DNA from 2 places in the Anaerocolumna sp. genome. Region 1 is predicted to be linked to the other one. Evidence: riboswitches for the same ligand, from Rfam matches in the RefSeq annotation. Region 1 holds a riboswitch; the other holds the start of a gene.
The links. A riboswitch is a leader RNA that binds a small molecule or an ion and turns the genes downstream of it on or off. The one in region 1 is predicted to bind lysine.
Positions count from the first base shown of each region.

Region 1 (12,842 bases):
CAATACAATTGAATCCAAATCAGGTTTTTCTCTTACTTTTAAAGTTGTTGTATTAACTGTTGCTATCCTTTTTCCGACTTTCTCTGCAAGTTCTTTCACTTCATCACCTGTAGTTAGGAACTCGGCTTTTATGTACCCGGTAACGGATCCTGATTCTACTTTATACCAACCGTTTTTTTCTGCAACTACAGTTGCAGCTGAATCATTATATAATTTACCTAAAATCTTACTGCTTTCATTGGGTTTACGTCTGATATTAACATAATTTGTTACGTTTGCAATACCAATATTTTCAAACTCAGCAGCTGAAGTTAAATATTTATTTATATATGTAATATCACTGTCACTTTGATAAAATTCATCAAGTATTACATCCATCCCTGCTATAGGTATTTCTGCCGCTTGCGTAACAATTGTCCTTCCTGCAAATGCCACAGTTCCAATTAGACAACATGTAGCTATTCTTCCTATTCTTCTCATTTATTGGCCTCCGTATATCATTACGTTATGTTCTAATTAATTTGTTACGAATTTATTAAATTTATTACAAACTTATTATAACAATACTCTCAGAAGCTTTTCAATGGCTAATATATGGTAATAAAATGCTTATTGATATATCATTTATCTACGTTTCTTTTTTATGGCTATACTGGACGGTCTCGTTAATTTTATGAAATAAATAAATTTTTTACTTGACATCAACTATTAATAGTGTTAATTTCTAATTAATAGGTAATACCTTTTACCTATTAATTAGGAGGACTTTTATTATGGCTTATCAAAATCACATGGATTACTTAAGAAGAGCAATTGAAATTTCAAGGAGAGCCCGTGCAAATGGAAATACTCCATTTGGAGCTCTTTTAGTAGACAAAGATGGCAGCATTATTATGGAGCAGGGCAATATTGAAATTACAGAAAAACTCTGTACCGGTCACGCGGAAGCCACACTGGCAGCCCGTGCATCCCATGAATATCCAAAGGATTTCTTATGGAACTGTACCCTTTATACAACAGCTGAGCCTTGTGCAATGTGTTCCGGAGCTATTTACTGGGCTAATATTGGCCGCGTAGTTTATGGTATGACAGAGCGCAGATTATTACAACTTACTGGGAGTAACCAGCAGAATCCTACATTCGACCTACCATGCCGCGATATATTCTCAAAGGGGCAAAAAGATATCACCGTTCTGGGCCCTTTTCCTGAAATTGAAGAAGAAGCAGCAAAAGTACATGAGGGTTATTGGATTTAGAAACTAACATATAAAGATAGGCAGTTTCAAAATGTTCTTAGCTTGAGTTTCTGCAAAATGCTATGGCTGAATATAAAACTGCAGAAAATCAAGAAGTTTAAAGATTGACATTTATTTTTACTTAACCTATACTAATGTCACTAGCTGAATTTAAACAAAGCTGGTGATATTTTTTTGCAGGGCTTTTGCCAGCCCATAACCATCTGTTTTCATTGGTGGTAATATTTACTACGAGGAGGTATAGGAACTTGGAAAATCTTCATATAAATGTCATGTCACTTTCTGAACAGGCCAAGGATAAAATAAGGCAATATATTTCCACTATGGATCTCGAAAAAAGTAATAAATTGCCTCGAGAAGAAACGATGGCAAATCTCATTGGCGTCAGCCGCATTACTCTCCGTACCGCATTAAATGACCTTGCCTGTGAGGGCATTATCCTTCGCCGTCAAGGTAAAGGAACCTTTGTAAATGTTGATTCTTTAAATATAAATGTAAAGTTTAACCCCGTTATGGAGTTCACTGATATGATTCGCAACAGCGGGTATCGTCCTTCTGTACAGTTATTGGAAATCCAATTTGTATCAGCCAAATCAATTGCAGCTGAATTGCAACTTTCAGAAAATGACAAGCTGGTAATGTGTGAAAAGATATTCTTTGCTGATGAAAATCTCTGCGCTTACTGCATAGATTATTTTCCACTGACTGCAATTGGCGGTGAAGAAGCCTTTGATAATTTCTCTAATTATCAAAACTCAGTTTTTACTTATATTTATGGTCATTCCGGTCATAAAATAATCTGGGATAAAGTAAAAATAAAAACTGCAATCGGTGAAGATATTCCTAACCTATCCAGCCGTATTTCAGATAAAAATATAAACAATAAGCCCTTCTTATTATTAGAAGGTGTTAATTATGATGATCATGATACTCCTCTTGTATATGCAAAAGAATATGTTGATACGGATTTTATACAGTTTAGTATGATACGCCAGCGAAATATCAATTATTCAAAATAATCTAACACGTAACTTGTTCCGGTTTAACCTAAGCATGACAAGGCAATGATAAAATGCTTCGATGCAACGGCAAAACTTAAGGTAATCTCTTCTCTGAGTTTCCTTCCAGTCGCCAGTTGTGCCGAAGCATTGTTTAGTTTCATAATTATTTGATTTTTAATATCTTTCTTCCGATTCCTACAATTGGCTTATAAAAAATGCCTTCCATTTCCTTACGGACTGCTTTTAACTCTTTTCTAATAGTAATGTGTTGAGGGCAGTGGCTTTCACATTTGCCGCATTCTATGCATTGGGATGCATTTGCCGGTTTTTCTGACATGGCACCTAAAGTTTGCATATATTTCCACCAAGCCAATTTACTACCTAATAAAAACTTCTCATTATAACTGGAAAAACAGCCTGGAATATTTACACCGGCAGGACAGGGCATGCAATAACCACAGCCGGTGCAGGGAACTTTTGTTAATTCCTGCATTACTGCCTTCACTTTTTCAAAAACGAGTAATTCTTCTTCCGTAAACGAATCCGCTTTTGCATAACTTGCAATTCTGATATTATCCTCCACTTGCTCTTCTGTACTCATACCGGATAATACAACGTTAACCGCCTGATGGTTCCATACCCACCTGAGTGCCCATTCAGCAGGAGAACGATCCTTATCATAACTTTTGAAGGTCCTAAGCACTTTTTCAGGCAGACTGTTAACCAATCTTCCTCCCCTGAGAGGTTCCATAACAATTACCGGTATTCCAAGACTTGCCGCCAACTGTAACCCTGACTTGGTGGCCTGGTTATTTTCATCCATATAATTATATTGTATTTGACAAAAATCCCAGGGGTAGGCCTGTACAATATCTTCAAAGTCTGTTTTACTTCCGTGGAAGGAGAACCCAATATTCTTAATGGTTCCTTCTTTTTTCAAGTCTTCAAGCCATTCCAAAACACCAAGGGCTGCCATCCGGTCAAACATAGCTTTGTCCGTTAGCATATGTAAAAGATAATAATCAATATAATTCGTTTGCAGTTTCTCTAGTTGAACCGCAAATATCTTTTTGGCATTCTCTAATTTTTTAACCAAGAATGGGGGAAGTTTAGTAGCAATTTTCACACGTTCCCGATATCCCCCAGATAGTGCTTCTCCCAGCAAGGATTCGCTCTTTCCGTTATGATAAAAATAAGCGGTATCAAAATAATTAACACCCTTTTCTATAGCATCCCGTATCATGGCAATGGCTCTGGGCATATCAATATTACCTCCCTTGACAGGAAAACGCATACAGCCAAAGCCTAAAACAGATAATTGATCTCCGTTTTTTTGATTCACTCTTGTTAACATAAATCCCTCCCCGCAGTTCTTAACACACATATAAGTTAAGTTAGAGTATACATGAAAGAAGGCATAATTTCTATATTAATTTAAAATCAATTTTATTTCACTAGATAAATAAAATATAAAAAGACCATAACTGACAAAAGGAAGGAAAAGCTATGAATTGCAGCCCTTTCTCATCATTCTTCATTATGGTCTTTCTATATTATATAAACTATATGTTTTTAGAAATATTATTCCTGGTTTAGTACACGGCTTAAGAAAGCTTTCGTACGCTCTTCTTTTGGATTATTAAATATCTGCTCCGGTGTTCCTTCTTCCGCAATAACTCCTTTATCCATAAATACCACACGATCTGCAACTTCTTTTGCAAATCCCATTTCGTGAGTTACTACTAACATAGTTAATCCACTTTCTGCAAGTTCTTTCATTACCTTAAGCACCTCACCTACCATCTCGGGATCAAGTGCTGAAGTAGGTTCATCAAATAACATAACATCCGGTTCCATAGAAAGTGCTCTTGCTATGGCTACTCGCTGTTTTTGACCACCGGATAACTGTTTTGGCTTCGCATTCACATATTGATCCATCCCTACTAATCTTAAGTATTTCATGGCAATTGTTTCAGCCTCTTCTTTTGAGCGCTTTAAAACTGTCATTTGACCAACTATACAGTTGCTTAGCACATTATGGTTATTAAATAAATTAAATTGCTGAAATACCATGCCTAGCTTGGTTCGGTATGCATATATATTATGTGTATCACTTAAAATATCAACACCATTATACATAATCTTTCCACCACTTGGTTTTTCTAATAAATTAACACAACGAAGCAGCGTGGATTTTCCTGATCCTGAGGAACCAATAATACAAACCACCTCACCCTTACTTACAGAAAAATCAACATCTTTTAAAACTTCATGGCTACCGAAAGATTTGTTCAAATGCTGTATATCTATTACTTTCTCCATTATAACTTTCCTTTCCAAATTCAATGTAAAAATCAAATAGCACGAGGTATCACTGGATTCTTATTTATTCTCTGTTCTACGAATCAGATCCTCCGGTCTTTCTACCTGCATTTGATTTGCTATCATAATGTAGTTATCAGGGCCATCTATTTTTCTTTCAATAAAGCGCAAGATTCTTGTTATTGTAAATGTCATAATTAAATAAATAATACAAGTTATAAAGAAGGTTTCATAATATCGGTAGTTGATACCTACAATGGAGCTGGTTTGAAAATACAGCTCAGTAACAGATATTACGTTAAGTACGGAAGTATCTTTTATATTAATTACAAATTCATTGCCCGTTGCTGGTAAAATATTACGAACAACCTGAGGCAGTACAACCTTGAACATAGTCTGTACGTGATTCATTCCAATGGCCGCTGCCGCTTCAAATTGACCTTTATCAATAGAAACAATACCACCGCGAACAATTTCAGACATATAAGCTCCGGTATTAATGGACACGATAAAAATTGCTGCTACAGTTTTATTTAAATCAATTCCAAATGCCTGTGCAGAACCATAATAAATAACCATTGCCTGAACAATCATCGGTGTTCCCCGGAAGAATTCCACATAAAAAGATAAAATACCATTTATGATTTTTATAAGTACTTTTTTAAAACCTCTTTCCGGAACAGGAATAGTTCTGATCAGTCCCACTAGCAGGCCAATAACAGATCCTACAATCGTACCAACCATTGATATATAAAGTGTAGTACCGGCACCACGTAAAAACATCAGCCAGTATTTTGAAAATATATTTATAATTACATTAAGGCTCATTATAACAACCTATACCTTTCTAACTAAATGGAGCTACCCATCTATTTTATAATTGTTACATTTCATATGTTAAACTTTTTATTCTTACGCAAATTGCGCATCCTTAGTAAGTAATTTACCCTTCCATTGAAGTAGTCTTTCCTATAAAAGTAGTCTTTTCTATATTAATCAGCAGAAGGTTGATTTATAATTGCATTATCCATGATTTGAGTACGTTCCTCTTCGGAAATACCTGCAAGTATCTCATTAATCTTAGCTGTTAAATCGCTTCCTTTAATTAGACCAACTGCAATTGCGGTATCTTCATCTGAGGTTACAAAACCATCTGTAAACTCAACCATAACTAAGTTTTTATTTGCAGCAGAAGCGCTAATGCCTTCCGGACGTTCAGAAACGTAACCATCAATTATTCCAGCTTCCAATGCTACTCTCATTGCCGGAAAATTCTCCATAGCAGTTTGTTTTTTAACACCTTCAATCTGTTGAATTACCGTATAATGAAAAGTGTTAAGCTGTGCTGTGATTTTTGCTCCTTTAAAACCCTGTATGGAAGCAGCATTTTCAAATGCTCCACCTTTTTTAACTACCATAACCAAGTTAGATTTATAGTAACTATCAGAGAAATCAATTACTTCTTTTCTTTCAGCAGTTGGAGACATACCGGCTAAAATAGCATCAATTTTTCCTGAATTTAGAGCAGGAACAAGACCGTCCCAATCGGTTTTAACAATAACCAATTCTTTACCCAAACCTTCTGCAAGCTTTTTGGCTATTTCAACGTCATATCCACCTGCATACTCAGCATTACCTTCTATCTTAACAGCATCATTGGAGTTGTCCAATTGTGTCCAGTTAAAAGGAGGATATCCGGCTTCCATACCTACTCTAAATACATCTTTACTTTTCTGATCCGTTCCGGTTTGTGTATCTCCTTTATCCTTTTCTCCCTGTACCTCAGTTTCATTAAGTCTATCATCTGTTTTAGTATTTTCACCATTCTTGCCACATGCTGTAAAAAACATTGTCATGGATAAACACATTGCTAATAGTATACACATTCTTTTCTTCATTAAAATCTCTCCTTTTATTTTACTGATTTGATTTATAGATTTTCCATCTCATCCACTATTTTGCTTTTATTATGCACTTACCGGCTAATATTTATATTCGTAAATTTTTATTAGCATTTCTTATTCAGTTAAGTGCCTATTTTCAGCAGAGTGTTTTGTACTTTGTGAGGTTTTCAATAAAAAAAGACCTGAGATGATCTCAGGCCTAACATACAAATTTACCCTAATCCCTCTACAATTCTCAAATGAGATAGCACAACTCAATAAACTGGGGTGTCTATTGAGACAGTCCTGCAGCTCTTAACTGCAGACCCAGCAAATAATACAGAGGGTATTATAAGCTTCGGCAATATTTCCTTCTCCTTAGAATCATAGCTTCCTCACGCTCCTCCAAGGACTGTTAAATATTGCGCCTCTACCTCACTCGCTAAAGTGAGGTTTCTATTTAATTATATTGCATATTCTACATCATCCCTTAATAACTGTCAACATAGAAAATGTATTTTATAATATTCAGAATGTTAATCCTTCTACAATGTTAATTTCTTTAAAATCCTGCTACAGCTTTTCAACGTTTGGTTTATAATAATTTTATATATTTTCGTATAAAAAGTATTGAATTATCTTCCATAGCATGGTATTATCATAACATAAATATTGTTAAATATTTATCATAATTATCATTCTATGGAGGACAATATGAAAAAATTACTTATTTTAGTTATGGGCCTTGTATTAGTTATGGGGGCATTCACAGCGTGTAAATCGAAAGACGCAGAGGAAACAGATACAAAGACAGAAGTTGAAACAAAAGATGAAGAAAAGACAGAACCTACAACAGAACCAACAGAAGCACCTACAGAAGCACCTGAAACAGTTTCAAATGCAGCAGGTGTAAAAACAGGTTTAGCAGTTATTACATCCGCTAAATCATCCAAAGATGCAGGTGATTCAGATGGTACAGCTCAGGCAGATTCAACTGCTGCAGCAGTAATAATTGACGAAAACGGCGTTATCGTAAACTGTGTCATTGACGTTGTTCAAACCAAAATAGGCTTTTCAAAAAATGGTGAAGTAACCACCGATTCTGCAGCACAATTTATATCCAAACATGAACTTGGTGACGATTACCAAATGAGAGGTGCTTCCAAAATTGGCAAAGAGTGGAATGAACAAGCAACTGCTCTTGCAGAATACATAATTGGAAAAACAATTGATGAAGTAAAAGGCATCGCTGTTGATGAGAATAGTTATCCAGCAGCTGAAGATTTAACAAGTTCCGTAACAATGAATATTGGTTCTATGCTAGGTGCAGTTGAAAAAGCCGTTGCTAATGCACAACCATTAGGAGCTTCTGCAAGTGATAAATTAGGTTTAGGAATTATATCCGAACTTGGACATAGTACAAAGAATGCCGGCGATGAAGATGGTGTAGCACAGGCTTATACCCATTATGGTGTTGTTACATTAGGTACAGATGGTAAAATTACAAGCAGTATTATAGATGCTTCTCAAGCAAATATTTCTTTTTCTAAAGAAGGAAAGATTACTTCTGATTTAGCTGCTTCCTTTCAGACTAAAAATGAGTTAGGTGATGGATATGGTATGAGAACAGCATCTAAAATCGGTAAGGAATGGAATGAACAGGCTAAAGCATTTACAGATTATATTGTAGGAAAAGCAATGAACGATGTTACAAGCATTGCTATCAGTGAAGAAGGTACTCCTACTTCCGAAGATCTTACAGGATCTGTTACTGTGGGAATTGGTAGTTTCTTAACTGTAATTGAAAAAGCTTGTACAACTGCCAAATAATAAGTTAATTTGAGGCTGTCGCAAAACATTACTGTCATTCTGAGAGAGTTTTTAGCTGGCTTAGCTGAATTCCATGCTCAGAATGACTGTTTTGCAACAGCCCTTTTTTAATGTCTCAAGGGAGTTAATCAATTTGACAAAAAAAATAATTACTATCTCATTAATTTTAACCATCCTTATTACTACCTCTTCTTGCAGTGCAAAAGAGCAGAAAAAATATAGTGCTCAATTTCTGGAGCTGTTCAATACAATTACTGAAATTGTTGCATATTCGGATTCAAAGGAGGAGTTTTCTACCTTTGCCCAACTTATTTATGATAATTTAGAAGAATATCATAAGCTATATGATAAATATAATGATTATGACAACATAAATAATATAAAAACCATTAATGATAACGCTGGTATTAAACCTGTTAAAGTGGATCAGCGAATTATTGATTTATTGCTTTTTTGTAAAAATCAATATCAGTTATCGGAGGGCAAGGTGAATATTGCTATGGGTTCCGTACTGGAGATATGGCATGAATATAGAGAAGATGGAATCAATAATCCGGAAAGTGCATCATTACCGCCTATGGAGCAATTAGAAGCTGCAAATTTACATACTAATATAGATAATCTAATCATTGATGAAGTTTCTTCTACTGTTTACCTTTCAGATGCAAATATGAAACTGGATGTTGGCGCTGTCGCCAAAGGATATGCAACGGAACAGGTAAGCCAGATAGCAAAGGACAAAGGTTATAAGAACTTTCTATTAAGTGTTGGCGGAAACGTCCGCTCCATGGGAACAAAAGGGCCTAAAAAAGAACCTTGGAGTGTGGGAATCCAAAATCCTGATAAACATTCAGAGAAAAAAAGCCTTTATACCCTAAATCTGAAAAATTTATCTCTGGTATCCAGCGGCAACTATGAACGCTATTATACCGTGAATGGAAAGATTTATCACCATATTATTGATCCTGTTACACTTATGCCTTCCGAATATTTTACAGCTCTATCCATTGTCTGTGAAGATTCCGGTTTGGCAGATGCGTTATCAACAACTATATACAACATGCCCTTTGAAGAAGGCAGCGCATTAATTGAAAGCTTAGAAGATGTAGAAGCTTTATGGGTATTCCCTGACGGTGAAATGAGATATTCAGAACATTTTGAAGAACTTATAAAACAATAATAATAAAAATACCAAACAGCCTAATAAAGATAAGCAAATGCTCACCATATGGCAAACAACTATACTATGTAGCTGTCAACCATATGGGAAGCATTTGCTTATCTTTATTAGACTGTTTTTATTTTATTCTATATTTATTTATATTTAATCATATCTGCTATCTTCTTAAGATTTTTCCTGCCAATGGTGCCCGTAACATGCTTGCAGTTGGCATATTGGAACCTAACAGAGGATTCAGATAATGTCTAAAGGCCTCTGTCACATTGTTGCCTCTTTCATTAATAAATTTATCCGGCATCAATTTTGTTTTAGCCGCAACCTCCAATAAAGGGGCCATCTTATAGTCGACAGAATAATCACCGGTTCTATTGATTGCAATGGAACCATCCACATTATGCCATATAGCAAATTGAGCTGCCTTCTCACCAACTTCTCTTGCTTCATGCTGATCTACATCGGAAACACAGCCCATAAAAGATCTCTGCAAATAACCCAGGGTATCTGATCTTACCCTTTGAATATTTAATTTATTCTTTATCTGCTGAGTGAGAAGATCTCCTAAGGCTCCTGTACCGGATAATTGCATATTTCCATGGGCATCTACCTCCTGATTAATCAGTTTAGTAACAATGGGGATTCCATTTTCGTCTTGTATGCCTTCTGAAACCGCAATGAGACATCTTCCATATTTCTGATATATTTCATTTACGTCGTGTAAGAAATTCTCCATAATAAAAGGTCTTTCCGGGAGATAGACTAAATGTGGTCCATCATCCGGATATTTTTGTGCAATAGCAGAGGCTGCAGTTAAAAAGCCTGCATTTCTTCCCATTACAACACCAATGTGAACCCCCGGTAAGGCACGGTTATCTAAATTTAGTCCGATAAATGACTGTGCAACAAATTTTGCTGCTGAACCGTATCCCGGTGTATGATCATTCATCATTAAGTCATTATCAATGGTTTTTGGAATATGAATAGCCCGGAACTCATAATCTGATTGTTCTGCCTGTTGATTTACAATTCTAACGGTGTCAGCAGAATCATTCCCACCAATATAGAAAAAATAACGTACGTCATGAGCTTTAAAAACATGAAATATTTCTTTGCAATAGGCTTCATCCGGTTTTTCTCTCGTTGAGAATAAAGCAGAGGAAGGGGTGATTGCAACTTGTTCCAGATTATGTGTTGTCTCTTGTGTTAAATCAAGAAAGTCTTCATTAATAATACCGGAAACTCCATTAATTGCTCCATATACCTTAGTTATTTGATTGAACTTTCTTGATTCCAGAACAACCCCAACCAATGATTGATTAATTACAGCCGTAGGGCCCCCACCCTGTGCTACAACAACTTTTCCTTCAAGCATCATATATAGCTACACTCCTTCGTTTATTAATAACTAGTTCCATTCTATTTCCAGTGGAGCTATTTGTCAATTAAAAAAAGTGATTTGCCATAAAAAGTGCAATAAATAACAATATAATAGCCTTTATAGTGACTATTATAGAAATAACTTTCTAATTGTTTTACATTTCACTAGCCAATCGTGAATTATAGTACTTTTTGAACATTATACAACGAATTTACTACAAGCCACATCTGAGGAAAGAAGTTCATAATCTGCCATATTCCGGCACCACTTAATTGATATTCATTGATCAGACGGAATTTTGCTTCCATACTTCTCGCATCATCAAACCATACCACATGAGCAACTCCTTCGGAATCTGTATAATAATAAAAAGGTGCCTGTGCTTCTTCATCAAATAATATGGTTGCTCCGTACTGAACAGCACGTTTAATTGCTTCTACATTGCTAAGGGTTTCTGCTGCTGTTTGACCTTTTATAAAAGGTAATTTCCAATCATAAGCATAATTGGGAATCCCCATAAGAATCTTATTATTATCGATCTCTGATATTCCATATTCTAATACACGACGGATACTTGGTATAGGTGCTGTCGCCATAGGAGGGCCGTAGGTATAGCCCCATTCATATGTCATTAAAAGCACTTTATCAGCTATCGCGCCAATGCTGGGATAGTCATGTGCCTCGTATAAAAGACCTGCCTGCTCTGCGGAAATTTTAGGTGCCAACGCTACCATTAAACTAAGCCCCTCCGGTTCTAGCCTATTCTTAAGATTTCTGATGAATTGAATAAATAAATCTTTGTCTCCCGGTAATACGAATTCAAAATCCACATCCATACCTACATAGTTTTTTGCTTTCATGGTAGATACTAGATTATCAATTAATTGATTCTGCACTTCCGGATTGGTAAACATAGTATGAGCTAGTTCATTGCTAAAATTTCCTTCCGGTGTCATAGGTGCAAGAACCAGAATAGGTCCTACGCCATAATCTCTGGCAGTCGCAATTAGTTCTTCGTCATCAATAGGAATTAATTCACCTGTTGGAGTAAATCCATAAGCAAATAAGTACAAATACGTTAAAAATGGAAGGGTTTTTCGTAAGACTGCACGGTCAATAAATTGATAAGCATAGCCACCAATCACAATATTACCTAGTTTATTTCTTTCATCCACCTCTTCAAATTTAATCACAATTGTCTGCCCTGGAACTAAATAGCCAAGTTCCCCGATACGGGGATTATTTTGTAGTATCTGATTGGGAGTGACCCCATAAGCCTCTGCAATCCCATATAGACTATCTCCCTCTTCTACGGTATGAATAACTTCTGCATGCTGAACTACGATACTCTGCCCTACCAATAGATTTTCCGGATTTGGCAGTTCATTATCAGTAATTAATCGTTCTGGTGTAACATCATATTGGTTCGCTATCGAAGTTATTGTCTCTCCTGGCTGTACCACATGTATAGTCATAAAGCCTCCATGCTTAAAAAAGAAATTTTTATAATTAATATATGCACGCAAATAATGATGGTGAAGTGAAATGTCCAAAATATAAAAATCTTACATAATCCAGATACTTTTGATGAACAATAATAATGAGTATAGATTATTATTTTATTCTCCAATATCTATAACTTCATAACCAATTAAATATAATATTAAATCAATAAAATGGAGGTCTTTATGAACAAGGCAAAGACAGAAAAACAACAACAGAAAAAAGAACTTGAGCATTTTAATAATGTTACTCATAAAACTAAAATAGAGAACCAGAACCAAACCCATAATTCTGTAAAAGAAGGAATCGGACCCATTAATCAAAAAAAATAATTATCACTCTTCATGTAGTATGTTAAAATAAATAATGTTATAATACAAAAGAAAATAATAAATCCGTGAAAATGGATTTATATAAAGGAGATATCATTAATATGTACAGTTTTATGAATGATTATAGCGAAGGAGCTCATCCTCGCATACTAGAACTGCT
Region 1 is NZ_DAMAUC010000017.1:1,424-14,265, reverse strand. It holds partial or broken gene RT261_RS13955 (SH3 domain-containing protein) at 1-480, opposite strand, end outside; gene RT261_RS13950 (nucleoside deaminase) at 774-1,256, shown strand; gene RT261_RS13945 (GntR family transcriptional regulator) at 1,505-2,275, shown strand; gene RT261_RS13940 (aldo/keto reductase) at 2,421-3,611, opposite strand; gene RT261_RS13935 (amino acid ABC transporter ATP-binding protein) at 3,839-4,579, opposite strand; gene RT261_RS13930 (amino acid ABC transporter permease) at 4,640-5,407, opposite strand; gene RT261_RS13925 (transporter substrate-binding domain-containing protein) at 5,572-6,477, opposite strand; lysine riboswitch at 6,721-6,903, opposite strand; gene RT261_RS13920 (hypothetical protein) at 7,177-8,292, shown strand; gene RT261_RS13915 (FAD:protein FMN transferase) at 8,426-9,472, shown strand; gene RT261_RS13910 (6-phosphofructokinase) at 9,630-10,844, opposite strand; gene RT261_RS13905 (glycosyl hydrolase family 18 protein) at 11,027-12,322, opposite strand; gene RT261_RS13900 (hypothetical protein) at 12,536-12,682, shown strand; gene RT261_RS13895 (threonine aldolase family protein) at 12,784-12,842, shown strand, end outside.

Region 2 (18,820 bases), on a different contig from region 1:
CACATTATTTTCTTCCAAATATCCCTTGATTCGAATGGCCCCACCACCTTTTTTTTGCTTCAAACCATGGTATATAGCATTTTCTATGATAGGTTGAAGGGTGATTTTAACAATAAGGTAATTTTCCAATTCTTTATCCACAAACCATTCTACCTGGAATAAATTCTTAAATCTTAACTTTTCAATCTCAATGTATTTTCTGGCATGTTCCATTTCATCCCTGATAGGAGTCAGGTTATTCCCCGTTTCCAGACTAAGCCGCAATAGTTCTGCAAGATTGGTTATGGCAACCGATGCCTCATTTTCACTTTTAGTAAGACCAATGGCAAGCCAGTTAATAGCAGTGAGGGTATTATACAGAAAATGAGGATTGATTTGTGACTGTAAAGCAATGGTCTGGGTCTTTTTAAGCATTGCTAAATATTCCGTAAGGCTGGCTTCCATATTCTTTTGGTTTAAATTAATATCAACAATCTTAGTCAATATGAATTTCAATTCACTGTATTGCTTTTTATTATTTCTATCTCCATATATTTTTGTAATTTCGGGGCTATTAAACACCTCAATAATATCACGAAAAGGCCTGTACATATTAAAGGAAATGGTTAATGAAAGTAAAAAAGACAGCACGATACTTGCCAATACGGAAGATAAAAAAATATCTCTTACAAATTGCGTTTCGGTTTCGCTATCCAATGGTACTACCGTAATATAATTGTATTTCTTATTATCCGATGCCGCAACAGAAACAAGGCTTTTCCGTCCATCTATATCCGTAATCCCTGCTGTTCTTTTTGCATCGGGTAATGTGGTTCCAATTAAGTTATAGTTATTATTAAAAATAATAGTATTATTTTGATCAACAATATATAAATCCTCAAAATTATTTTCATAAAGTGAGCCAATATAGGATTGCAGGGTCTTAACCTTCGTGTTAAAAACAATTACCCCTTTGTTCAGCATGTTGGTGGAATCAATAAATTGTATGTATGTGAGAAAATCATTTTGACTGGACTTTAAAGGGCTGATTTTTTCATTTCTGAAATAAAACTTTTTATTTCCTTCCATATTCCCAGTTAAGTCTTCAAGCCACAAATTATCGTCAAACTCTTGAAACGAACTTATGGTTTCATTATAAGATGATATTAGATAATTATTCTTGTAAGAGTACAGGTAAATAGAGTATATATATTCGCTTGATGACATGGAAAGCTTTAAGGCAGTATCCAACAGAACTACCTTGGATTCATATCTGGCCAAGTCATCGTTATCATAATTCAGGAAGTTCTGCACCTCATGGTCAGCGAGCAGCCTTGCCGATATTCTATCCCCTTCTGAGATTATGGTATCGATGGTATCCTTTATTTTATGAAGGGAACTCTCATAGGCAGCCTCAATGTCCTTTTTCACACTGGAAAAATAAAAAGCATATACCAAAGTACTGATAGAGGTCAGTATAATAACCAGAATCAAAAAAATGGATATAAAGTACTTTATAAATATACTTCTAAACTTAAATGTAAATATTAAATTCCATATTCCCTTATTCTTACCCATGTATGCTCCTTACAAGAGATCATATTGTCTCATCATCTCCCCAAAGACTTTTTCTATATTCCGTGGGAGTCTGCCCTTTATACCGTTTAAATATTTTATAAAAGTAACGGAGACTGTTATAGCCCACCTTTTCGCTTATCTGATTAACCTTATAATGAGGATCCTGCAATAGTTTTACAGCATTCTCCATCCTGACCTTAATGAGATAATCAATATAGTTTTCCCCTGTCTGTTCCTTGAACAATCTGCTGAAATAAACCGGATTCAAAAAGATATGATCTGCTACATCTTCCAAGGTAATGTCCTTATTATAATTTTCATTAATATATTGCTTTGCCCGGCCTATTACATTCTCAAAGGTACCATTTTTCTCCTTTTCAACTCTATAAACCAGTTTACTTAATTCATTTTTTCCCCATGACCTTATCTGTTCAATGGTCTCAAGTTGTTTAATTTCATTCCAATTGGTTTTTCTGGACTCTTGATCCATATTTAATCCATTTTCCTCAAGCTTGCTATAAATCATATCAAATAAACTTGAAACATTATCACAGATTATTCTGATGTCCAGATGATTCATCTGGTTTATAAAATTCTCGTACAGCCCCTCCGATAACCGGAAGTCACCTGAGCTTATATAAGAATCCAGTAATTTAACCTGATTTAGCAAATTAAAATTATCGTCTTTTTCTTCTGATTGAAATAAGTCAACGGGACTTTTTTCCGCTAACTGGACAATGCTGCTAAAATTGAAATCTTTTTTATAATTCAACTCAAGATTTAAAAGCTTTTTTGCATTTTCCTTAACGGTTTTAGCAAATTGGTCTAAATTATCTGATAAGGATTCAATATCGGCCTGATCCTGTGAAATACATAATATCTGTATTTTATCTTTCATGTTTCTTACCGGATAAAATAATAAAGAATAATCCTCTGTATTAAAAAAATTCTTAATTGCCTGATATAGCCCATCTTTACCAAAGCTCCAGTTATTGGATAAAAAGTTTTCATAATCTACTATTGTAACATGGAATACAATACATGGACTCTGGTCAACATCTATTTTGAAATCTAACATCTTTAATCGTGAAGCAATATCCTCCCGCTCTGAATATGCGCCGTAAAATAAGTCAATAAAAAATTGTTCCTTTGAGAAGGACAGAAGCTCTTCATAGTGCTCTTTTCTCATTTCTTCCTGAAGTCTGCTTTGTCTTTCACTATCAAGCTGATTTTTCAATTCATGAAAAACTCCTTGAATATCTTTAAATTTTGGTGGCTTTAAAAGGTAATGGCTTACATTATATGCTATGGCCTGTCTTGCCAGTTCAAATTCCTGAAAGCCACTTATCAGAATTATTTTTATATCCAAATTATGATCCATTACATATTTCGCAAGATCAATACCAGATATGAAAGACATCTTAATATCTGTTAAAATCACATCTACCTGATTGCTTTTGATAAATTCGATGCCATCTCTTCCATCTTCTAAATTTCCCACGACTTCAAAGCCCATAGTCTTCCAGTCTATGAGCTCAGATAGTCCATTCCGCATTATTTCTTCATCATCAATAATTAACAATTTATACATTATATACGTCTCCATAATCAGTCAACATTACCACTTTAATGTTATCCTGTAGGATTAAATATGTCAATAATCAATTATTTCAACCGTTTTATTCCTTTTCTCCAGATCAGAGTATGAAATTCAGCTTTTTTAGATATCTTATATCACACCCGTGAGTTTATATCTCATGCCAGCGAATCTATGCTCATACCAGATAGTCTATATCTCATACCAGCGGATCTATGCTCATACCAGTGTGTCTATATCTCATACCAGCGAATCTATCTCATACCAGTGTGTCTATATCTCATACCAGATAATTTCATTGGCTTCTAACTCTAATTCAAAGCTGGTGGAATCACCTCTGTAAATTCTTGTTTTTTGCGGTTCATAGGTGTTATTTACAACACAATACTTGTTATTCTTTACATAAGCATGTACTTCCACATTACAGTTGCTGGAAAACCATTTGTTTAAGTTTTCTTCATCATGGGTGCTCCAGAGAATGCTTCGATACAGGAGTCTTGTATTTTCAAAACTGTATGGCAGACCGCTTATATAAACACTTCTTCCCTTACCAAATTCATTGACTGCCATCTGTACTTCTTTTTCTCTCTGAACCAGAACAGCAGCACCTTCTAATGCATACATGCTTTTCTTACCCTCACCAAAATATATTTCTGCACTGCAATCTTCGGTAATAAAATGACCGCTAAGAGTATCCCAGTTATATTTATCGTAATTTAAAGTAAATCCTGTTTCTTTTTCTACTCCGAATACATTTGCTAATTGGATATAATGTCCCTGATACTGGTGTCCGGCAGGCTCACCGATTCCAATTAAGCCTCCACCTTCATAAACAAACTGACGGATGGCACTTGATACCGCCGCATCTTCCCAGACTTCACCACCAGTATGAGCCGTATCTCCATCTCCTACATTGATGATTACATCTATGTTCTTTAAGAGGTTACAGTCATTTCTGATATCCTCAAAGCTGATAAAGGATACTTCAAATGGTGCTCCGCTTAAGGCCTCAATCACTCCAGCATAACTATAGTTTTGCTTCTGGTAAAGTGCATGATGTACCATATGGGCGCCCCAGGCACGCATCTTACCCCAGCTGTTTAACACTGCCACTCGTTTGATACAATAAGGTGTTGTACCTTTAATATTTTCATACAGCTCACGGAATTCATTGCAAACAGATTCCACATAGTCGATAAACTCCGGGAACTGGCAGGCAAGTTTTAAATAACCGCCATATCCGATTCTGTCAATTGGTTTTCTTAAGATGGCACGTCTTGCAGTAACCCAGTTTACTTTCGCTTCCTTAACCGGATCTCCCCCTTCATAAAAAGTATCCGGGAAGAAATAAGGAAGAAATCTTCCTTCGGTATATTTTACACCGGGAATGTCACTGATCAGTCGAAGGGTGCTGCCATTTCCCACACTACCTACAACTGCATCCAGACCGATTGTTTTAAACTCTTCCAGAAATGGTTCTGTTCCAATCCAGTGATCTCCCAGAAACATCATGGCTTCCTTGCCATATTCATGAGTGATATCTACCATTTCCTTGGCTAACTTTGCCACTTCCCGTCTCTGAAACGCCTGAAAATCTTTGAACTCTTTGCTTGGAATACGATACTGGTTATTATAATAACCCTGATCAATAATAAACTCCGGACGGAATTTATAGCCCACCTCTTTTTCAAACTGTTCCAAGATATAAGGTGATACCGATGAGGAGTATCCGTACCAGTCAACGTACTTTTCACGCATCATCTCATCAAAGATTAAGGTAAACTGATGGAAAAAGGTTGTGTAGCGGATTACGTCCACATAAGGATGTTCTTCAATAAACTTACGAAGGCGAGCCATGGAATATTCCCTGGTCTTTGGCTGTCTTACATCAAAAGTTATCTGATGCTCCACATCTTTCCATTCATTGGTCACCGCATTATACATATGTACAGGATCCCAAATAAGGTATGCAAGAAAGCTGACTGTGTAATTGTGAAACAGGCCGCAGTTTGTAATTATAACTTCACCTGTTTCCTTCTCATAGCTCCAGTCCTCTGAAGAAACCGCCAGACCTGTACTACGGTCAATAACTTCCCACCACCGGGCTTTATCATCATAATCATTTACCTTCATAAGATCCGTTGCTATTCCCTTCAGCAATGGAATACGGAGATTTTTTTCCGCAGCTGTGTAAAAAGGAGTCATAATGTAGCATTGCTGTACCTCTTCCGGATGTGCTTTTGCCCATTCGTTATCCTTACGGGTTGTGTAATAGGTTTTGTACACCTTTGCCTGAACGCACTTTAACTCCTCCGGATAGTCTGTACCATCACAATCACGAATGGCATCTGCTCCCCATTTATTCAACAGCTCTATTGTTTCCGGAACTACATCTGTGTCCGTTGGTATTGTAACCCTTCCGGTTAGCATTGTATTCTTTTTCATATCTACCCCGCCATTCCGGCGCCTGAACGCCTTTTAATCTAGTTATTTTTGCGTATATCTAAGAAAGATTGTACATTACAAGGCACAATCCACCAGAATGCAAATTCTTATTAAATATTTATATTTCTCTACCTATATTTTTTATTATAAAAGTATAACAATAACAGTATTCCACATAAGCCTGCAAGCATGGTGTATAGCCCCTTATAACTTATGCTCTTTTGCCCTATAATAACCAGGCCTACACATATAACAAGGCATATACATTTTAGAATAACTGCCAGAATTTTTAATGTATTTTCCATATAACTCTCCATTCTGCCAAAACACCATACATTTTGGTGCCCCCGCACATTTGCAAAGTGAATCCTTTCCTAATTCACTTTGCGCCTATTCTTTCAAACCACCAAGTGTCATACCCTGTGTCAGTTTCTTTTGCACTATAATATACAGTATCAGGGTGGGCAGCATAACCAGAACAAGTCCTGCATACATACGACCATACTGAGCTGCTGCATTCTGGGCTTTCATCAGGTTCATCAGACCTACAGGAAGTGTCTTTGCACCCTTAGGATCGGTTAACAGCGTAATCGCTATAATGTATTCATTCCAGAAAGATAAGAAATTAAACAGGATTACGGTAATAATACTTGGTCTGGCCATTGGTAATATTACCTTTACCATAGTCTTTAAATATCCGCTTCCGTCAATATAAGCCGCCTCTTCATAAGTCCTTGGTATAGTTACAAAGTAACCGGACAATAAATAAATGGTAAAAGGAAGTGCTGTTGCGGCGTAAACAAGGGCCAGCACATAAATGTTGTTTAAGAAAACAGGTGAGAGTCCTATACTTTTCAATGCCTTATCTCCATCAATAAACATCAGGAAGATTGGAACTACTATATAGTTTACATTAATAAATAAACCAGCCATAAAAAGAACATTTAAGATCTTTCGCAGTCTAAACTTAAATCGGCTAAGGCAATAGGCTGCCGGCAGGGCTACAACTAAAAGGATAGCAAGGGCTACCACAGTGACAATTACACTGTTTAACATATATTCACCCATATGGGCACTGCCCCAGGCATCTACAAAGTTCTGAAAATAAAAGGATTCCGGAAGTTTCCACGGACTGCCGTAAAACTCATTATTCTGCTTAATTGAAGCTACAAATACCCATCCTACGGGTACAATAATTGATATTGCTAACAATCCTAATATAAGATAGATTAAGATTTTCTTTAATGGAAGTTTATGCATGTTTTCAGCCTCCTACATTTCTATTGTTTCGCGTTTGGTGATCAGATTCAGAATTCCGCTTAAAGCAAAGGAAAACAGGAATACTACAACCCCCACCGCCATACCATATCCGTAACTGGAATTCGTGTAGGCCTGTTTATACATATAGCTTAAGAATACTTCGGTACTGCCATCCGGTCCTCCGCTGGTCATGGCTTTTACAAGCATAAAACTAAGGTTAATACTGCTTATGATAAAGAACGTTAACGTCGTTCTGATATTAGTCCAGATTAATGGGATGGTCATAGAAAAGAACTGACGAATACGGCTGGCACCTTCGATATTGGCGCTTTCGTATACACTCTCCGGAACACTTGCCATACTGGCCATATACATAACCATATAATAGCCAATGGCCTGCCATATCATAGCCATGGCAATTGAAAATATTACAATTTTCTGATCTCCCAGCCAATAGATTGGTTCGCTTCCCTTATCCCGAAAGAGAGCCAGAACGCTATTAAGCAATCCATTCTTGGAATCCAGAATTGCACTAAAAATAGCACTAATGATTACAATGGATAAAATGTTTGGTATATAGAAAACAATTCGGAAGAAATTCTGTCCTACGATTTTTTCTCTTGTCAATATTGCTGCAAAAATCAGGGCAAGAGCTATGGTTATAACGCTGACAATAACAATTAATAATACTGTATTCTGAAAAGCCTGCATAAACTTCATATCCTGAGCAAGCTTTATAAAATTATCAAATCCTACAAAAGTTTTCTTAGGTGAATATCCACCCCATTTGTAAAGTGACATTTTAAAGATATTAATAGTTGGTATAAGCATAAAGATTGTAAACAGAATTACTGCCGGTGCTACGCATAAGAATATAAATATTGATTTCCCTTTATTTTTCATGTCTGTCTCCTGTTAAAGAAACGGTGAGCCAAGTATCTGCTCACCGTTTAAATTTGCCTACCCGGTACTGTAAAATATGTATTTCGGTTTTATTATTTTAAAGCAGCACGGAGCTGGTCACTGTCTTTTTTAATTCCTTCGATCCACTGTGCCTTTGCTTTATCTCCGCTAACCAGTGAGTTAACTGTTCCAAATATAGTATCGGCAAAGTTTACACCTTCTACAGGATCTGTTGTTGCAAAGCTTCCTAAAGCAGCTTTTGCACCATTATCATATATGCTGTAGAACATCTTGTTGTCACCTTCTAATTTATCAGCAAATCCAACGATTGGCTGAATAGCACCGGACTCTGCGAAAATCTCTGCTGCTTCATCAGAATACATATATGCTACGAATTGCTTTGCTGCGTCTTTGTTTTCAGCTGCTGCCGGTACCCATAACTGTTCAAACCATGTATAGGAATAAGCATCTCCGCCCTCAGCAACTGCAGGAAGTGCTGTGAATCCCCATTCAAAACCATCCACACGGGGAGCATCTTTCATTTCACCAACAACCCATGTACCATTTGGCATAAATAATGCCTTGTTGTCTAGGATTAACTGCTGGTTCTTAAGGTAGTTATCATTGTTAGCATTGGATGGAACTGATTTTTCTGTATAAGTTGCTAACTTTTCAACAATATCAAATGCCTGGTTTGCTTCCGGAGTATCCCAGATGCCTTCTGCATAGGTAGTAGCTTGCTGGAAGAAATCCGCACCGCCTACTTCATAAAGAAGAGCGTAGAAGAATGCATCAAAATATCCTGCTGTAGGATATGCGAATAATGCAATACCTTCCGCTTTTGCCTTATCTCCTAATTCCCACATTTCATCCCATGTTGTTGGAACTGTCCAGCCTTTTTCTTCAAATAAACCTTGGTTGTAGAACAATCCGCATGGACTATAGAACATAGGTGCCATGTATGTCTTTCCATCATTATAAGGATTTGTTAGAGAAGATTCTGTAAATCCGCCGGCGATTTTATCACTGACTTTCTTATCCTCTCCTGGAACTGTCATACTTAGAACATCTGTAATGTCTTCTAAGCCATTTTCTTTTATTAAAGTTTCTGTTAAAGCTGCTGGACGGCCAGTAGCCAAATGAACAACATCGGGATAATCTCCGGCTTTCATTCCTGCTCCAATAACATCCTCTAAGGATTTGTCCGTTGTAAGCTCTACTTTAATTCCTGTCTTTGCTGTAAATGCTTCTGAAACTTTAGTCCACATATCTGCACCATAAGCTGTTTCAATAGCTGCTACTTTAATTGTAACATCCTGCTGTGGTGTTTCTGCTTCTTCCCCTTTGGCAGGTTCTGAAGTAGCCGCCGGTGTTGTTGCATTATCCGCATTAGTCTCATCCTTTTTTGCACAACCAACGAAGGAACTAACTGTTAATGCAAGTACTAACAAAATACTAACAAATTTTTTCATATTTTTATCCTCCTTTACAACTATGTATGTAGTATACAATATCTAATTTTATAAACAATAGATATCTTGCTTTCTTCTTTATATATATTGCTATATAATATATATAAGAAACAATTAGCAAATCATATATTTAGAAATTTTTGTACACTATTCACATACTACTAAATTACTAATATTATTATTATTGCTCAAATTGAAGGGATTACATTATCTCCAATTGGCATGTCGCATCTCTTTGCAGATGCAGCACTGTAATCGTAACTTTTCCAGCCTTACCTGTTATGGTTTGTCCCTCCTTTCATGCTTATATATGTACAATATCATTTTCATTTTTATAAACAATGTAATTTTTGCTATCTTCTTTATTAATGTTGCTGTATAATAGACATAATAAACAATTAACAACTATAATTTTAATGTTTTTATGTAATACCCTTACAAAACAAAGGAGGAAATCATGAGCAATAACCGCTATAATTTTAAGACCGACAACGAATGTGAAGCGTCCATGATACCCAAGGAGAACTCCACCCTTTCCTATACTTTTAATCCTGATGGCAAACATAATAATCAGGCAATTCATGTTACTTTACTCTATGTAGCAATCTCCAAATTCGGGAAAGACTGGATAAGCCTGCCCCATTCCCATAACTTCACAGAGTTCTTTTATATCACCAATGGAACCGGAAAATTCTCTGTGGAATCAGAGATCCTTGATGTGAAATCCAATGACCTCATTATCTTAAATCCCACCATCGTACATACCGAAATTTCAAATCCTTCAAAGCCAATGGAATATATTGTACTGGGCGTGGAGGGAATTCAGTTTCAGACAGAAAACCGAGGTTGTATCCTTTTAAACAATTCCGTTTATAAGTCTGATTTGCATCTTTACTTTAATACCCTTGCACATGAAATGAAATGCGACCAGCCATACCGGGATTTTGTGTGCCAGAACTTATTAAATATCATCTTTACCATCATTCTTCGAAATGATGCCTTTAAGGTTTCTATAGTCACCGGACCCCGACTGACAAGAGAATGCCGTATAGCGAAAAAGTATATCGATGATCACTATAGTGAAAATATAACATTGGAAACTTTAAGTTCTCTTGTTCATTTAAATAAGTACTATTTTGCCCATAATTTTGCCAAACAGTTTGGAACTTCGCCAATTAATTATCTAATTAAGAGACGTATTGACGAAAGTAAACATCTACTTGCAAATAATAATTATTCCTTATCCTCAATTTCTCAAATTGTGGGTTTTTCATCTCCCAGTTATTTTTCACAGGCATTTAAAAGAACTACCAAAATGTCACCTCAGGAGTATAGAAAAACATACCAGGATTCCAGTTTAGTTTCGCGCTAAATCTTTAAACATGAGTATTATAAAGCGCAGCTGTTATTAAGCAAAAAAAATAATAATATATGTATTTACAATCCAAATAAAGTATTATATACTAGAAAATATTTGAAGTATTGGTAATTTAAACTATCCGCTCATCATATACTTGGGGGTAAGTGGTCAAAAAAATTTTAATAGGAAGGGAGACCTTTATGTTCAAATTAAGTAAAAAGTTATTTACAGCTATCTTACTGGTTACTGTTTTAATGGGATCATTAAACGTACAAGCTGCAACCGTGAATGAGGATTCAAAACCCCTGGAACACAATACGATAACAACGGAAAAGGATCTCGACAAAGATTTTAATTATTATGATGTGGTCTTTGAAAATGATGCCAAAGAATTAACCTATCCAGTAGAAGTGGCAAAACAAGGTGTATTATTAATTACTTTACAAGGAACTGACCCTAACTTCAGCAGTTTAACTGCACAATTATATGAAGATGCAGGGCTTACCAAAAAAGTGGGCAAAGCAATCTATTTAAACAGTGGTACGGAAGAAAAAATGGGTATTGCCGAAGTAAAAAAAGCCGGAACCTATTATATTAAATTAGAGTTCCTCAGAAAATATGATTATAAAGAACCGCTTAGCTTTAACTTACAATTAGATTTAATACCAGGCGGTACCAGAGAGATTAAGAAAGATGTCACTAGTTTTGCATATCAGGATTATGATACCAGTGAGAACTTATATAAAATAGTGGTTAATAAAACTGGACTGGTTGCGTTAAATATTGCATTCGATAAAGAGGAAATACAATCAGCCAGATTTACCTTATTAAACAGCCAAAAGAAAGCAATTTCAGAACAGGTAAGTGTATATACCGAAAAGGATAAGAGCGGTGCCTATGGTAATACTCTAAGTCAATTTTATGCATTAACAAAAGGTACCTATTATGTCAAAGTTGATGTAAGAGGCGGTTTACACACAATAAAATACACGCTTTCAAATGTAACAGATAAATCCGGCGCTTCACTCAGCAAAGCAGCAGCCATAAAAGTTGGTGGTTCTGCAGTAAGCGGAATCTGTACAAATGCTGATAAAAAGACCAAGGAAGATTGGTATAAATTCACTTTAAGTAAAGAAAAAGCTATTAAAGTAAGCATAGATTCTAAAGTAGACGGAAAGTTAATGGCAGAAGTATGTGATTCAAAGGGTAAAACTGTTTGGTATGGAAGTTTCTATTTATATAGCGGTGTACAATCCAAAGAAGTAGAATCCAGCGGTAAATGGAGCAAAGGTACCTATTATATCAAGGTTTATAAAGCCGATGAAAAAAGTTCAGGATCTTATTCCATTAAAGTAAAATAAAGTAGCAAAAATATGGAGCCTCCAGTTTATTAAGACTGGGGGCTCTATTTAACCTCATCAGGGAAGTCCCCCTGCTTCTGCAAGGGAGGGGCTTCCCTGTTTCAACAGGCGTTTAAAAACTCCTGCAGGAATGCTACTCTAATATATAAATCCCAATCCGGCTCCGGTATAATAATGTTTTAAAATATCTTCATAGGAAATACCGGCATCAGCCATAGCCTTTACACCGTTTTGGCTCATTCCAACACCATGCCCATAGCCGCCTCCATAGAAGGTTATTTCCTGCCCATTCTTATCCATTACAAAGAAGGCACTTGGCAGCATTGTAAGACCTGAAGTAGTGCTGTCATCCTGGCGGGATATCTCATCATAAAGAGGGGCCAGTAAAGTTCTGATATTGTATTCCGTGGATACTTTAACGGTGGTCTTTGAACCAATCAGCAAAACTTCTGAAAGAACCCCGCTTTTCTCCCGCTTATATACTTTAATATCTTTTAACTCTCCAATGGTACTTACCGGAATACTTTCAAACACCTGATTTCCTCCGTCTTTATCTACTAAAGTTTGAATCAATTCTGAATTGGCATTATATCTGGATTCTAAACTCTTTTCAATGGATTTTTGTAAATTGCTTAAAGACATAGTAACCTTCCAGCGATACCATGGGAATTCGCTGTCATAAGTATCTTCTTTGGGATCTAATATAAAATTTCTAAAAGTTTCTTCGGTGGAAAAATCAGGTTCGTTTTCTTTCACTGTAGAAGCAGCAATCACTTTACCATCTTTTACATCATATTTGCTTTGAAGTTTTCCTACCAGATATTCGCTTTTTCCTCCAGTTCTCCAAACTTCTTCGATGGAAGCAGTGTGTCCGCTGGAAGTCGAGAAATAATAAGCCGTTATAACAGATCCACCATATTCGATTACTTTTCCATAGGTATCTTTCACTGCCAGAATGGTATTGTCATTCTCAGCAATGTTGTTATAAACTTGGTAAGATACACTGTCATCTACATGGGCACCATATTGTCCGTAACTGTTGGCTAATAATTGGTTATAAGCATAACTTCTGGCACAAATTGCCTGTACCTTCAGTGCCTCCAGACCATAATTAGTAGGCATCTCACTTGGAAGAACTGCATATAAGTATTCTTCCAGAGGAAGTTCATTTATAATAATAATTCCTTCCTCCCCAGCGGATATTTCAATACTTCCCCTGTAGGACGGTTTTCCACCGGAACGCTCCAGTGATAATAATTTAATTTTACCATTTTCTGATTTTGGCCTAATAAAGATACGGTTATTTTTCAGTACTTCATCATCTTTCTTAAATGTAAGTTCAGAACCAGCTTTATAACTTACTTCCTTCTCACCAATAGTTACAGTAAAATCTTTTGTTCCCGAAAGAACTATTTCATCATGGAAAATTCCCGCAAATTTATTGGTTTTTAATAATACCCGAATATTTTGTGCTTTAATTGGCTCTGTAATTAAGGCAGCAACAATCTCACCTTTTGCTACAATAAAGTCCGTAGCTTCATAACCAACTAAAATACTGTTTGTTAATTCCATGGATAATTCATCGTATATTTTGTATATCTTATAATTCTTATGCAGGGGTAACTTTCCATAGCCTTGTACTTCAATAAAATCTTTATTTGCCACTAATACTTTTCCCTCTATTTTATCCGGTTTGATACTCATTTTAATTATCTTGCCGTCTTTCATAGTCAAGTCACCAATACATCCGGATACTTCTTTGGACAGTGGGGATTTAGTGGAAAAATCTTTATATACATTATGCAGAAAAACAGATACACTATCGCCCTTCCCCTGAGTAATCCACACATTGCTTAAAAGAGTTTCTTCGCCCAAAACTTCCTTTATATAAACTAATTCGGAACCCCTGACTAATGCAGTTACAGGATAATCAATGTATTTTTCAAGTTGAAATTCATTATCTGCAAATAATTCATCGGAAGACCTCTCTCTTCTTTTCTTCTTAGAATCCTCCAAACCAAGCTTTTTCTTATCTTCTGTTGCTATATTTAAAGTACCGTCTGAATAAAATTCTTCATAGCTTTTACCTGAAATAAAAGAATAATTTCCCTGATCAGTAACCATCGTGGTTTTATCTTCTGCTCCTTCGGATAAAGAAGGGTTATTGGGATTACCAAGTATGAACAGCTTCTTTTCTGTAATAGGCGAAGTACCTTCCGGCAGCTCCGTTAATATACATTCATATAAATTAAGGAACTCCTCTGTTAACACTGCTTTATTAGTTGGCTGAGACTGTAAATCAAAAGATAGGTTATGTATAATAGTACCTGTTTCTAAGCCTAATTCACTGGCGGCTAATTTTAATAAAGACAGACATTGTCCAAATTTTAAATATTTAATACTATCATCTTTATTATCTTTCTTCTGGTCCGATTTATTTTCACTGTAATCTTTCGGTAATCCTAATATTTCACTCACTGCATTGGTATCTATACCTAAAAATTTTAGTAAATCAAAGGTTTCATTAGCGGTTATCATGTCACCATCTCGTAAGATTACACTGCCATCTGACGTATCGCTTCCAAATAATCTTTTAAATAAATTTCCTGCAAAAAATAGTAAAAGAACAACGATACAAATTCCCATAATCATTAATTTTTTTTTCATATAAGCTCCCATCCATGCATTGCCAGGCATATTTGCTGTCGTTTTATTATAATAAGCATAGATTATACTTCATGCTTGTATTACAATTATATACATGCCGAATGAGAATATGTCAATGAAATCTAAAAAAATGTACAAGATTGGGCAGAAAGAATTATGACATTTTCTTTATTTCTTCCTTCTTTTAATGCAAATATATCCAGAGTGGATATATCATTTTTAATAATACTCTCCCTTTGCGAAGAAATTGTGAACAATTTGGTAAAAATATACAATTCACAGTTTTTTCACAATTTATTTTTATGTTTTTATACAATTTGATAATCAAAAAAAGTCCTCCTGTTAGAACGAATCTAAAGACTCATTCATAACAGGAGGATAACTTTAATTCCACCTATTCATTGAGCACATTACCCTATTACATCACTCATCTGATACAATCCAGGTTCTTTTCCTGCAAGGAATTTCGCTGCCTGAATTGCTCCCTTGGCAAAAACGGCTTTGGAATAGGCTGTATGCTTAAACTCAATTACTTCATCGGTACCTGCAAAAATAACTTCATGCTCACCCACAATGGTGCCGCCTCTTACTGCGGATATTCCAATTTCTTTCTTTCCCCTTGGAGCAAGTTCCTTAGAGCGGTCATATTGGTAGGTGTATTCTTTGTTTAATACTTCATTAATGGCATCCGCCAATAATAAAGCCGTTCCTGAAGGAGCATCCACTTTCTGATTATGATGCTTTTCCAGTATTTCTATATCAAAGTCTGCTGCAGTTAATATCTGTGCAGCAGCCTGAACTAATTTCAGCAGTGTATTGATTCCCAGTGACATATTCGCTGATCTTAAAATTGCAACCTTTTTGGAGGCTTCTATGACTATGGTAATCTCTTCTTCTGTTAACCCTGTTGTACATAATACAATGGGCACATTCTTATTCTGGCCATAGAAAATCATATCCTCTAATCCTTTAGGTGAGGAAAAATCAATGATTACATCTGCATCCACGTTACAATGCGAAAAAGATTTGAACACCGGATATTCATTCTTTGCTATACCATTTAAATCGATTCCTGCAACGATTTCTGCCTGCTGGTCATTAACTAATAACCCTGAAATAACCTGGCCCATCTTGCCGTTGCAGCCTCTTAATATAATCTTCGTCATATTTCCTCTTTTCTGCGTAATAACAAAACTTTGTCTTACTGCGATTTACATCTGAAAAACTATTCAGACTCTTTTCTAGATAAAGTGATTGCAGCATCCCACTATACAATCTTAATATTACTAAAATATATGAAATTTTGCAAATAGTTTATGCTAACTGTATTCCAAATTCCTTCATAGCCTTAATTAGTTTTTCTTCGTTTTCAGGTTCCATATCTGATAAAGGTTTTCTTAATCTTCCAGTCTCAAAGCCCATTAAATTAGCGGCTGTTTTAACCGGTATGGGGTTAACCTCACAGAATAATGCTTCTACTAATGGAATAGCTTTTAATTGAAGTTCACGGCTTCCTTTTATATCACCTTCAAAGAATCTGGCAACCATATCATGGGTTTCTCTTGGTGCAATATTGGATAATACAGAGATAACACCTAAGCCGCCTAAGGATAATAAAGGAAGAATCTGATCGTCATTACCGGAATATAAATCTATATTTCCTTCCGTTAAACTCATTAAGCTGGCAACTTGAGCAATATTTCCACTAGCTTCTTTAATTCCAACAATGTTATCCACATTTTTCACTAAATGTGCCACTGTTTTGGGGAGAAGATTACAACCAGTTCTTCCCGGTACATTGTACATAATAATAGGCAGGTCAACTGATTTTGCTATATCTGTATAATGCTCAATTAAACCTTTTTGAGTTGCTTTATTATAGTATGGTGTTACTACCAAAAGTCCATTCGCTCCATATTTTTCTGCTTCCTTTGATAAATAAACCGCTGTCTCCGTACAATTAGAGCCGGTTCCTGCTATAACCGGTATACGCTTATTTACCTTATTCACAGTATAACGAATACATTCTAAATGTTCTTCATGAGTGAGGGTAGACGCTTCTCCGGTTGTTCCACAGATTATAATACTGTCTGTTCCGTTTGCGATCTGATACTCAATTAATTCACCCAGTTTTTCATAATTTACTTCCATATTCTCTTTAAATGGTGTTATGATTGCAACACCAGCACCTCTAAAAATTGCCATGTGGCACCTCCTAATTAATATGTATCATATCTACGAGTTGTACCCTTGCCTTCTAATGAATATTTAACCATACTTTCATAGAAAGAAACCGACTTTGACTATTTCAATGAGCTTGATGTCTCAATAATAATGCTCTCATTGTTATATTATACGGTATTAGCTTATCCAATGATTCATGCTGTGGAAATTGCTAATTTATGCATAAAAAAAGCCGACGATGAGTCGACACTAAAGAATAGGATTGTATCACCTTAAACCAGGTTGCATTATGATCCATGGTTATATTGGCTTGACATTCTTTAGGTAGCACTCCATCAGATATGATGACAGTCATATAGTTATTAACCATAAGCCCAACCAAGATAATGCAGAGTTATCTTAATTTCGGCATCTTTTCCTTTCTATTACAATCCTCTATGTCTGCCATATCCTGTAATATAGTCTTAAAAGATGCGCCTCTACCAAATACTTTATTCAATTCTGTATTTATTGCCTACATCATAGCATTATGTATATAGGTTGTCAATACAAAGTTATATAAACAGCAAAAGCGAAAAGAAGTACACCATATGTACGCATAGGGAAATCCTACACTGATTACTTATGATGTACTTCCTTCCTTTAATAAAGTGTCCTTCTATATATGTTAAAATTCTTCTAAATACTCTAATTTACTAACGGATACTTCATAAGCCACCCGCTTTTCAAAATCATTTTCACCAATCTTCTTCTGATATTCTCTGCTTTGTATTCTGCCCCATACTTGGATATGACCGCCAACCGTGAAATTTTCCGCAAATCTTGCATTTCTGCCCCAACAGATGCAAGGAATGTAATCTGATTTTCCATAAGGACGGTTAACGGCAAGCAGAATATCTGCAATTTCCCTTCCCAAAGGAGTTTTTCGATAAACTGGCTGTTTACAAACAAAACCATCCAGGAAGATATAATTAGGCCTCGCGCCCTCCATATCTTCTTCACATACTCTGATTTCTCTTGCAAACACTGATAAAACCAAACGATTCTTGTTGTCCTCATGACGGTTATAAGATCTAAACTGGCCATTTATTTCTACATATTTGCCCTTTAAATCTTGTTTTACGTCTATCAGACGTTCTGATATCATAATTGGAATGATATCATTGGAATTACTTAAGCGACTTACGGCTACGTCTAAAACGTAAAACCCTTCCCCAAATACGTCATGGCTGAATACAAAATCGCCTGCAACCTCTCCTGCAATACTTACTTGATTGTTATCAAATACTTTATCTGTCATATCGTATGACTCCCTTCTCTTAATCCTGTTCTGTACAATATCGATTGGTACCCCAACACTTTATTGTCTTGAATTCAAGATAAATTATTATCCACTAATATATGTATGCAGGAAATGTACTTTTTAGAATAAAAACTTGAAAAATTATATATATTATTTTAATATTCCCTAATTAATTGTATTGTAAACGTAGGTAAAGCAACATTTTGATAAAAATTTACCGAAAGCTAGGAAACTGCTTGTAAATTTTCACTTTTGTGTTACAATAGTTAAGTTAGATTTCTTTTGTATTTTTTGTAATATAATGTAGAAAACTTAATTTATATCATATACATTTTTGGGTATTAATAAGTTTAACCCAATAGGAAGGATTTTTTATAATGAAAAGAGAAGATATACGTAACATTGCAATCATAGCCCACGTTGACCATGGTAAAACAACCTTGGTAGATGAGCTGCTAAAGCAAAGCGGTACTTTTCGTTCCAATCAGGTTGTACAAGATAGAGTCATGGACTCTAACGATATTGAAAGAGAACGTGGAATTACTATACTGGCAAAAAACACTGCCGTTTTCTATAATGGAGTAAAGATTAATATTATTGATACTCCTGGACATGCCGATTTCGGAGGAGAAGTAGAACGAGTATTAAAAATGGTAAATGGTGTTGTATTAGTAGTAGATGCTTTTGAGGGAGCTATGCCTCAAACCAAAT
Region 2 is NZ_DAMAUC010000001.1:269,320-288,139, reverse strand. It holds gene RT261_RS01190 (sensor histidine kinase) at 1-1,557, opposite strand, end outside; gene RT261_RS01185 (response regulator transcription factor) at 1,577-3,148, opposite strand; gene gnpA (1,3-beta-galactosyl-N-acetylhexosamine phosphorylase) at 3,428-5,599, opposite strand; gene RT261_RS21075 (DUF6903 family protein) at 5,728-5,904, opposite strand; gene RT261_RS01175 (carbohydrate ABC transporter permease) at 5,990-6,859, opposite strand; gene RT261_RS01170 (carbohydrate ABC transporter permease) at 6,872-7,762, opposite strand; gene RT261_RS01165 (carbohydrate ABC transporter substrate-binding protein) at 7,855-9,234, opposite strand; gene RT261_RS01160 (AraC family transcriptional regulator) at 9,692-10,606, shown strand; gene RT261_RS01155 (hypothetical protein) at 10,795-11,955, shown strand; gene RT261_RS01150 (SpoIID/LytB domain-containing protein) at 12,094-14,622, opposite strand; gene dapB (4-hydroxy-tetrahydrodipicolinate reductase) at 15,033-15,788, opposite strand; gene dapA (4-hydroxy-tetrahydrodipicolinate synthase) at 15,937-16,827, opposite strand; lysine riboswitch at 17,124-17,296, opposite strand; gene RT261_RS01135 (single-stranded DNA-binding protein) at 17,474-18,106, opposite strand; gene typA (translational GTPase TypA) at 18,487-18,820, shown strand, end outside.
Region 2: linked by a shared signal. The riboswitch ahead of dapA (4-hydroxy-tetrahydrodipicolinate synthase) and the one ahead of RT261_RS13925 (transporter substrate-binding domain-containing protein) in region 1 are both predicted to bind lysine.